One region of the Pullulanibacillus sp. KACC 23026 genome, then DNA from elsewhere that is predicted to be linked to it. Evidence: riboswitches for the same ligand, from Rfam matches in the RefSeq annotation. Region 1 holds a riboswitch; the other holds the start of a gene.
What was found. A riboswitch is a leader RNA that binds a small molecule or an ion and turns the genes downstream of it on or off. The one in region 1 is predicted to bind FMN.
Positions count from the first base shown of each region.

Region 1 (4,954 bases):
TTGCTAAATCAACCGCAGCTTCCGTGTGGCCCGGCCGCTCCAAAACCCCGCCTTTTTTCGCGATTAAAGGAAAGACATGTCCTGGCCTATTCAACTCATCACCCCTAGTATCAGGATGAATAAGAGCTTGAATCGTTTGGGCTCTTTCGGCAGCGCTTATACCGGTCGTTGTACTTTGGTGATCGACACTTACCGTAAAGGCGGTCCGATGCGCATCTGTATTGGCCATAACCATTGGCGTTAAGCCTAGTTGAACGGCTCGTTCCTCACTAATTGGCGTACACACTAATCCTTTTCCATTTGTAATCATGAAATTAATGACGTCAGGCGTAACCTTTTCTGATAAGGCTATAAAATCACCTTCGTTCTCGCGATTCTCATCATCACAAACGATAATCATTTTTCCTTCTTTAAGATCTCGAAGGGCTTCTTCTATTGTGTGAAACATAGTGTCACTCCTTCAGGTTCATCACATATATCCATGATCAGTTAAGAAAGCAGGAGTTATGGATGACGTATTTGTTGGTTGCTGAGCTTTTCCCATTTCCGAAAACTTATATAGATATTTAGCCAGCATATCTGTCTCGACATTCACGAATTGTCCAGGTTCTTTCTCACCTATAATACTTTCTTGCAACGTATGAGGAATCAGAGAGATCGTAAAAGTAGCGTCTGTTAAGCCAAATAAAGTCAAGCTTGTCCCATCAACGGTTACCGACCCTTTTAGTACCATGTAAGAAAGAAGAGAGGGTTCCACTTCTATTTCATAATAAATAGCATTGTTTGAAGCGACTTTCTTTTTTATTTGACCAACACCGTCCACGTGTCCTGCTACAAAATGCCCGCCAAACCGCCCATTAGCCCCCATTGCTCTCTCAAGATTCACCTTGGATCCTCGAGATAAAGTGCGAATAGTTGTGGCCTTTACGGTTTCAGGCATAACGTCAACGGTAAACTCGTTTGAGCGGAAAGACGTTACAGTTAAGCAAACCCCATTGACTGCCATACTGTCACCAAGCTTCACATCCTGTAACACTTTTTTTGCCCCAATTGTCAGGGTATAGACTTGACTGCCCGTCTGAATGCTCTCAATCTGTCCAATCTCTTCGATAATTCCGGTAAACATTAGAGGTTCTCCTTTTTTGGTATCGCCACTATCTTGATATCAGGCCCGATTCGTTCAAATGACTTAAACTCTAATTCCATGACATCAGCCATTTTTAGAAACCCCGCCCCTCCTATTGGCGATGGTGATTCGCTGCCACCACCAATGACCTTTGGTGCAAGATACAAAATTAATTGATCGACAAGTCCTTCTCTTATAAAACTCCCATTCACCTCTCCACCGCCTTCTACAAGTAATGAAGTGATGTGTTCCTCACCTAATAATTGGAGAAGGGGTGCTAAAGCAGGCCGTTCTTCACCTGTTTCAATAATTCGGACCCCTGTGGATCTAAAAAGCTCGACTCGTTTTTCATCTGGCCTTCCTGTAATGATCCATGTTTCAGCCAATTGGTCGGTCACAACCTTACTATCAATTGGCGTACGTAGATGAGTATCCAAAATGATTCTAAGAGGATGTTTCCCTCCTTCGGGAAGTCGGGTGGTTAAACTGGGATTGTCTTTTAAAATGGTTCCTATTCCAACTAAAATAGCGTCATGGTTGTGGCGGAGCCGATGAACATCCATCCGAGCCTCTTCACTCGTAATCCATTTACTTTCACCTGTTGAAGTCGCGATCTTACCGTCCATACTCGTTGCGGCCTTTACAGTGACATATGGTTGTTTTGTTTTAATAAAATGAAAGAACTCTTCATTTAAGGCCTCAGCCCCTTCGCGTAAAAGCCCAACTTCCACCTTTATTCCCGCATTCTCAAGACGCTTGATCCCTTGGCCTGCGACAAGAGGATTGGGGTCAGTTGAGGCGATGACGACTCGTGCCACCCCCTTTTCAATCAGCAAATTAGAACAAGGGGGTGTTTTACCAAAATGGCTGCATGGCTCAAGTGTGACATATACAGTTGCGCCTTTTGCTTTTTCTTCAGCCATTCTTAGGGCATTTACCTCGGCGTGAGGTCCTCCCGCTTTTAAGTGAGCTCCCATGCCAATGATCTCACCGTCTTTGACTACAACCGCTCCCACCGTTGGATTTGGACTCGTCTGGCCCTTCAGCTTACGTGCCAACTCAATAGCAAAAGCCATATACTCTGCATCCCGCAACTCGATCACCCTCTGTCTAACTCGTATTTAAAAATCGAATATAAAAGAAAATCCCCCAAGATAGTCATCTTGAGGGAGAAATCAACCTTAAAAGAGCATGCGACATCCTTTGTCCATACTTTTTTAAACGATCCTTCTCCCATCCAGACTATAACTGTCGGCTCTGGAATCACACCAGATCCTGCCACAAGTGGCTCGCGGGCTAAAGCTTTCGCTCATTACCGCCGATTGGGATTTTCACCCGACCCCGAAGGACTACTTATAAAATTGTCAAGCTTATAGAACTTTTATTTAAAATAACCTTTTTATTTCATGAAGTCAAACTAATTGGCTTTTAAAATGATCAATAAAATGAATAAAAAACTACAAAAAACGGATTAAATAGGCGTTTGCTTAGTGGAAATGACAAAACTCCGGTGGAAATAAAAGGCTCGCTTGTACACCATTTTCCATGGGCACACGGCCATTTTCGTGCGCAAGAGGTGGTTGCACACCATTTTCTTCACGCGCACCGACTTTTTCGTGCGCAAGAGGAGCTTCTATCCCGCCAAATTTATTTTGGGCCCATCTATAGCACCCTAAATCCGAATAATTCCATTTTATTCCATAGTTTATATTTTTTTGTTGAATAAACAAGTATTGAAAAGCTCATAATTTGTCTTAAAAGAATGAATAAGAAGTGGAGGAAAAATTTTGGCGGCTAAAAACCCATTAAGTGCATCTGAGATCGGAACACTTTGGCTTACTTATCAAGAAAAAACCTTGATCATGCGGATATTAGAATACTTCCAACAAAAAGCACTTGAAAAAGGGCAAGATGCAGATCGACAAGCCATCAATATTATGGGAGGGTTATGGCAAGAACTTAATCATTATGTTGAAATTATTATAGAGATTCTTGTGAATGATGGAGTTGCCATACCTGTTGGCCTTACGAGTGAAGATGTGAATTTAAACGCCCCTGAATTATATCAAAACGGATTTGATCTTATGTTTACAAGAGTTTTAAAAGAGGTCAGTCTAGGAATGTATACAATTAATATGAATATGGCCTATCGTGAAGATGTCATGTCTGTGTATGAGGGTCTGACAACCGTCAGTCAAAAAATTTATAAATTGTGTACACACTATTTACTTAAGAAAGGTATTCTTACTTTGCCGCCAAAAGTGACTCCCCCTATAACAACTGAGTTTATAAACAATCTTTCTTATTTAAAGGGACTTAACCTCTTTGGTGAGCTTCGCCCATTAAATAACATTGAACTGGGCTATCTTCATCACGGGATTGAGGCAAATAATATCGGCTTGCAGCTTATCACGGGGTTTGCGCAGGTTGCCGAAGATAAAGAGGTCAGACAGTACTTCATTAAAGGAAAGAATCTTGCTCTAAAACAAATTAAGCTGTTTGAAGATCTGCTTTTAGAAAGTGATGTCCAATTCTCTGTGACATCTGGTGCGACTGTCACCAACTCAACTGTTGCACCATTTTCTCAAAAGCTGATGATGGTATGCATCTTCTTTTTAAATGGCTTTTCTCTTGTCGGTCAAAGTTTCGGCTCTTTCTTTAGCTTGAGAAATGATATCTCCATGAAAAATGCCTTAATCGCAAAAGAAATTTACGATTATAATGAAGAAGGTATTAAACTCTTAATCAAAAATAGATGGTTAGAGGAGCCCCCTCAAATGGAGAATCGCTCGAATAAATAACATGACCATTCGAGAGGAATAGGAAAGCCCACTTAGTATAGGAATTTAACAAATTACGTAGGACCTGCCATTGTACTTTTTAGAGCCCCTGTTCTACCTAATATGAGAGGAAAAAACTATGAACTGGATGAGCCTTTTAAAACAAACAAAAAAAAGACGATATAATTTCCTTGGAGTTTTATTTTTCCTATTGCTAACGCTCCTGCTCCTGTCACTGAACAAATCCTTAAGAAAAGGCGTCGATTATTACCGGGATAAATTCTCGTTAGAATTCTTTAATTCGTTGAACTCCTATGCTGTTAAATCCAATTCAATTATAAACAGTCTATTTAAAGCTAAGTGAAATAAGACGCACGATGCCATTTTCTGGATGATCAGCCCCAAAAAAAAAGACAACACTTTTGCGCTAAGGGTTGTCTTTTGGAAATCTCGACCGATCGCGCGCTTTTAATGAAGAAAGCCCTCGTTATTCTTATACTATCCTCCTTCGTTGCTTCAACAACATTTCTTCTGATCACTTTATATTAAAGCAGGGCAAATTGTATCTTTAACTACTCACTATGACTAATGATCCCAAGACCATTTCTTGAAACTCATTTAATCCTCTGCTGCCTGCCATCACAAGGCATACACACCCTCATTAGCAGACATGACTATTTTGGCCCTGTCTCCTTTTCCTCTGTAAATTCCTTCTCAGCAGAAACTAATTTTTGATGATGCTTTTCCTCAAGAGCTCTCGTGTGAAAAACTCAAAGTATCATTTCATCATGTAGAATATAGCATTCAGGAGATAATCAACGCATGATCTACTTTTAAGCGTTTTCTTAAAGTTACGTTTTTCCTCTAATCCATGTTATAATTCTTCACGTTGATAACGGCCCCGACTTCTATGAGAGTTAGAAGTCAAATATATACAAAAAATTTCAAAATAGAAGTGAGGTTATGTATGAACTTTCTTATGACAATTAAACAAGACTGGTTTGGCAATTTGCGCGGGGATATCCTCTCAGGGTTAGTAGTTGCTCTT
Region 1 is NZ_CP119107.1:4,009,466-4,014,419, forward strand. It holds gene PU629_RS18555 (bifunctional 3,4-dihydroxy-2-butanone-4-phosphate synthase/GTP cyclohydrolase II) at 1-448, opposite strand, end outside; gene ribE (riboflavin synthase) at 470-1,126, opposite strand; gene ribD (bifunctional diaminohydroxyphosphoribosylaminopyrimidine deaminase/5-amino-6-(5-phosphoribosylamino)uracil reductase RibD) at 1,126-2,202, opposite strand; FMN riboswitch at 2,348-2,479, opposite strand; gene PU629_RS18570 (hypothetical protein) at 2,614-2,856, opposite strand; gene PU629_RS18575 (DUF3231 family protein) at 2,914-3,927, shown strand; gene PU629_RS18580 (SulP family inorganic anion transporter) at 4,874-4,954, shown strand, end outside.

Region 2 (4,954 bases), 130 kb from region 1:
TGAAGTCAGGAAAGTTCGGAAAGAAAACAGCCGGAAATTTGCCAGTGTTTTTACCTTGAAGAAACCTTGGGAAAGAGATTAACCATTATAAGTGGCCTTTCCATATGAAAGGCTAATTCAATAGGCGAAAAGGGTGAGACGCTTTAAAAAAGCGAGCCTTTTTCGTCTTATTTTTTTTACTTTCTGAAATACAGTTTCGCTTAAGCAATTAAGGATGATAGTATAAGAAAAGCGAGGGTTTTCACCATTAAAAATTTGGCGGTTCCCTCTGTTTGTAACAGCCTTGATGTCATAATCTGTTATCCTTTATGGAAAGCCGAGTTTTTCAAAAAAACGATGCTTGATGCACCATGTAGAATCAAAGAGTGTGAGAAATCGGTTTACTCAAAATAAGGGAATGGTGTCTGGTGATAATTAGAATCAATAGAATGGAGGATTTAGAGTGAAAAAGTTCTACAAGGAAATGATTGATTTTAGTCAAACAGAGCGCGTTGAATCGGCTTTGAGAACGATACTTGAGACAGAAATTCATTCAGTTGAAGAGTTGGAAGTTTGGCTTATAGAACGATCAAGGATTTTTGAAGAGATCGAAGAAGCCTTATCTGGCCACTATATTGATTTCCAATGTCATAATCATGATCCGTTGGCCAAACAAGCCTTTGAGCATGATCAGGAGGAAATTCAGCCGCTTTTAAAGAAATATGAAGCGCTTTTTGATGAGAAATTTGCCCAATCTCCTTACCGCGATGAGCTGGATCCAACCTTTTATGCCTTGTTTATTAAAAAGAAAGAGAATGCGATTTCTTTATTTAGAGAGGCAAATGTCGCGCTTGAAGTTGAAGAAGACCGCTTGGCTACTCAGTATTTTGAAATTACCGGGAATTTAACGGTTGATTGGCATGGTGAGGAGAAAACCTTAAGTGAGCTCATCAAATACAGGCAGGATGCCGATCGTGCTGTCAGGGAGAAAGCGACCGCGCTGCAATACAATGCCCTCTTAAGTGTAAAGGATGAGCTGCAGACCATTATGGATCAGCTCATGAAGATCCGTGAAGAAAAAGCTAAGAATGCTGGTCTATCTAATTATCGGGACTATATGTTTAAAAAGTATGAGCGCTTTGATTACACACCTGAGGATTGTAAGAAATTAGGAGAAGCTATTCGAAAATATGTGGTCCCATTGAAGGAGAAAATCCAGCGGTCTCATCAAGCGGAAATAGGCGTTGAGACGTATCGACCATGGGATACAGGAGCTGTTCCTGCTGGGAAAAAACCGCTTGAGCCTTTCCAAAAAGTGAGTGAACTCATTGACGGTGTTTCGGATATACTTGGAACATTGGATCCTCGTTTCTCGGAGTTAATTGACACCATGAATCGTGAAGGGATGCTTGACCTTGAAACGCGCAAAGGTAAATCACCAGGCGGCTTTTGTTCAAATCTCCCTGTGACTGAGCTTTCTTTTATTTTTAACAATGCATCCAATACACAGGATGCGGTGACAACGCTGCTTCACGAAATGGGCCATTGCATTCATAATGATTTTAAAAAGTCCCTCCCATTATATGAGTATAAGGATACGCCAATGGAATCTTCAGAGCTTGCCAGCATGTCGATGGAGCTTTTAACTTTAGACAAATGGGAGCGTTTTTATAAAGATGAGGATGAATTAAAGCGGGCCAAACGAGAGCAGTTAGAAGGCATCATTGAATTTTTGCCGAATGGGATTATCATCGATCTCTTCCAACATTGGTTATATGAAAACCCGAATCACTCTGCTGAAGAACGTAACGCAAAATATGAGGAACTGTCCAAAACTTACAACTCGAATGTGGTCGATTGGTCAGGGGTTGAAGAGTGGCGGAAGAACAGTTGGATGTTTGTCCTTCATATCTTTGAGGTGCCTTTCTACTACGTGGAGTATGTCATTGCGCAACTCGGTGCCGTGCAGATGTATAAACAATACAAAGAAAATCCAGAACAAGCCTTGGAAAACTATAAAAAAGCACTTGCATTGGGCTGCTCAAAATCATTGCCTGAAGTTTATGAAGCGGCCGGAATCCGTTTTGATTTCTCTGGAGATATGATTCAAGAGCTCATGGCCTTCCTTGAAACGGAGATTGAAGAGTTAAAGGCTTAATTGAAACGCAAAGTGGGGACAGAACTCTTTCGCAGAGGTCTGTCCCCACTTTATTTTACTATCAGTGTTTGGCTATGCCGAGACGCGGGCGAAGGCGTGTATAAATCGGAACAGCAACGATAATTACAAAAATACCTTTGATAATGTTGTAAGGTAAGACGCCAAGCACTATTAGAGTGAGCAAGTTATGGATGGAGTGATTCGCTGCACTGGCCAGTTTTACCGCTGTGTCAACACTAAAGCCAAGGAATAGGGCATAGCTCGGAAAGATAATGAAGTAATTCGCAATACTCATAAGTACAGTCATGATTATGGTACCGACTGCCATACCGAGTGCTAGGCGCCCCGTGGTTCTCTTACGGCGGTAAAAGTAGGTTGTAACATAAATGAAGATTGCACCTGCAATGAAATTAGCGATTTCTCCAACTGGTACACCAGTAGGGGAGCCAATGATTAACCAATGAAGCAAATTCTTGATGGCTTCAATAGCAATGCCTGCAAGAGGCCCGAAAATAATCGCTCCGATGATGGCTGGAATATCACTTAAATCAAATTGTAAGAACGATGGAAATAAGGGCAATGGAAATTGAACTAACATAATAAGAAAAGAGATCGCCGCCAAAAAAGCAACCGTAATGTTTTTTCTTAAAGACGTGTTTTTCATCAGTTTCACCTCATTAATGTTTTCGTTCTCTTTGTGGGCGTATCTGATGGAGATATGACTAGTATGCACGATCATTTAAAAAAGCGCCTAGGAAACAAATGGTTTCCAGGGCGCTTTTGGAGTTTGCCTTTCATACACGACAACAATTAGCTCATAAGAAATAAGCCGACTAATCGTGAGTCATCATCCTTCTCCCATCCAGACTGTACTGTCGGTTTCGGAATTGCACCGAATCCTGCCAAAAAACGGCTCGCGGACTTAAAGTCTTATAAGACTCAACACCGCCGGTCGGGAATTTCACCCTGCCCTGAAGGAACGTCTTTAATTGTAACTATATTATAATAACCATTAAAAAAAATAACAAGGAAAAAACATTTATCGGAAAAACAAGGGGATTTAGCAGGATATTCGAGGTTTCATTTAGAATGTTTTATATAGAATGACTTATTAGACAAATAAATCTGAGGTGTCGGACATGAGCTTACTAGATGAATTGAAGCAACTTATAAAAGATCAGGATCGGGTGAGCACCAATGAAACGGTGCGATATAATCATGGGAGAGATCTGACTTATCACCCCGCGAGTGAGCCGGAAGTGGTTGTTTTTCCTGTAAACGTAGAAGAAGTTCAACAAGTGGTGAAAATTGCGAATACCTATAATGTCGCGATCACGCCTTATGGGGTTGGGAGCAGTTTAGAAGGTCATACGATCCCAGTTGAAGGCGGGATTACGCTTGACATGAGCCGGATGAATCAAATAAAGGAGATTCGTGAAGACGACTTTATCGTCATTGTAGAACCGGGAGTGACCCGTCGTCAGTTAGGAAAAGCGTTGAAGAAGTACGGCTTGTTTTTTCCGGTTGACCCAGGCGCTGATGCCACGATTGGCGGGATGACGGCCACTAATGCGAGCGGTACAAATACAGTGGGTTATGGAGGCATGCATCAGCATGTCTTGGGGCTCGAAGTTGTATTAGCAAGCGGAAAGGTGATAACTCCAGGCGGATTATCGTTTAAGTCGTCGAGCGGCTATGCGCTCAAAGACCTTTTTATCGGTTCTGAAGGCACCTTAGGAATTATTACGGAAATTAGTTTGCGAGTCCATGGTATCCCGGAAGTCGTTCAAGCAGGAAAGGCGCTTTTTTCAGATGTGGCATCAGCCGGCCGTGCAGCTGAACTATTGTTAAGAGCGGGTGTTGAGGTTAAACGGATCGAACTTGTTGACGAACAGACCATCGTAGCGGTCAATCGTTTTAGTCAAACCTCTTATGAAGAGGTGCCTTCCCTTTTTATCGAATTGGATGGTGCTGAACAAGCTGTAAACGAGCAAGTGGAGCTTATTAAGCAATTGTTTCAGGATGAAAATTGTTTATCCGTTACCTTTGAGAGGGATGAAAAGAAGCGCCAAGAAATGTGGCATGCGCGTCATGAAGCTGCGATGTCCGTTATAGGCTTAACTCCTGGTAAACAATTGACGTCTACAGATGTCTGTGTTCCTATATCCGAATTGACAAAAGCGATTATTGAAACACGAAAAATACTTGACCGTTACCCGATTGTATCCGCCTTGTTCGGTCATGTCGGGGATGGAAACTTTCACGTTGTGGTCGCGGTGGATCGAGACTCACAAGAAGAAGTCGCTCAATACAAGAAGCTTAACGGTGAAATTATTGCCTATGCCCTGTCAGTCGGAGGAACGTGCACAGGTGAGCATGGAATTGGCATGGGGAAGAAGGACTATTTCTACAAAGAGCATGATGAGGAAACAATTCAAACGATGAAACTCATTAAGCAAGCCCTTGATCCTTTAAATCGCCTTAATCCTGGGAAGATATTTAAGAATTGATGATGAGAAGGCGAGACACTTGGGCTATTTGCCAGTTGATACGGATCTAATTAATCCCGCTTTAGCATGATATGAAAAATAGAAGCTAATGATGGTTGGGGGAAAAGGGGGTACTTTATTGGACGAAGAGACGGTTGTAGCGGTTAAGGCTGTGATCGTATCGAATGGTGAGATACTCCTTGTTAAACGGGCCGATGACGACGAGTTCGGAGCAGGGACATGGGAGTGTCCTGGCGGAAAGCTGGATTTCGGTGAAAGTCTTGAAAAAGCCCTAAAGCGAGAGGTGAAGGAGGAAACCGGACTCTCG
Region 2 is NZ_CP119107.1:3,882,682-3,887,635, reverse strand. It holds gene PU629_RS17960 (acyl-CoA thioesterase) at 1-82, shown strand, start outside; gene PU629_RS17955 (M3 family oligoendopeptidase) at 464-2,137, shown strand; gene PU629_RS17950 (ECF transporter S component) at 2,199-2,801, opposite strand; FMN riboswitch at 2,984-3,120, opposite strand; gene PU629_RS17945 (FAD-binding oxidoreductase) at 3,277-4,647, shown strand; gene PU629_RS17940 (NUDIX hydrolase) at 4,766-4,954, shown strand, end outside.
Region 2: it holds a riboswitch for FMN, as region 1 does, so the genes downstream of both, PU629_RS17950 (ECF transporter S component) here and ribD (bifunctional diaminohydroxyphosphoribosylaminopyrimidine deaminase/5-amino-6-(5-phosphoribosylamino)uracil reductase RibD) in region 1, are expected to answer to the same signal.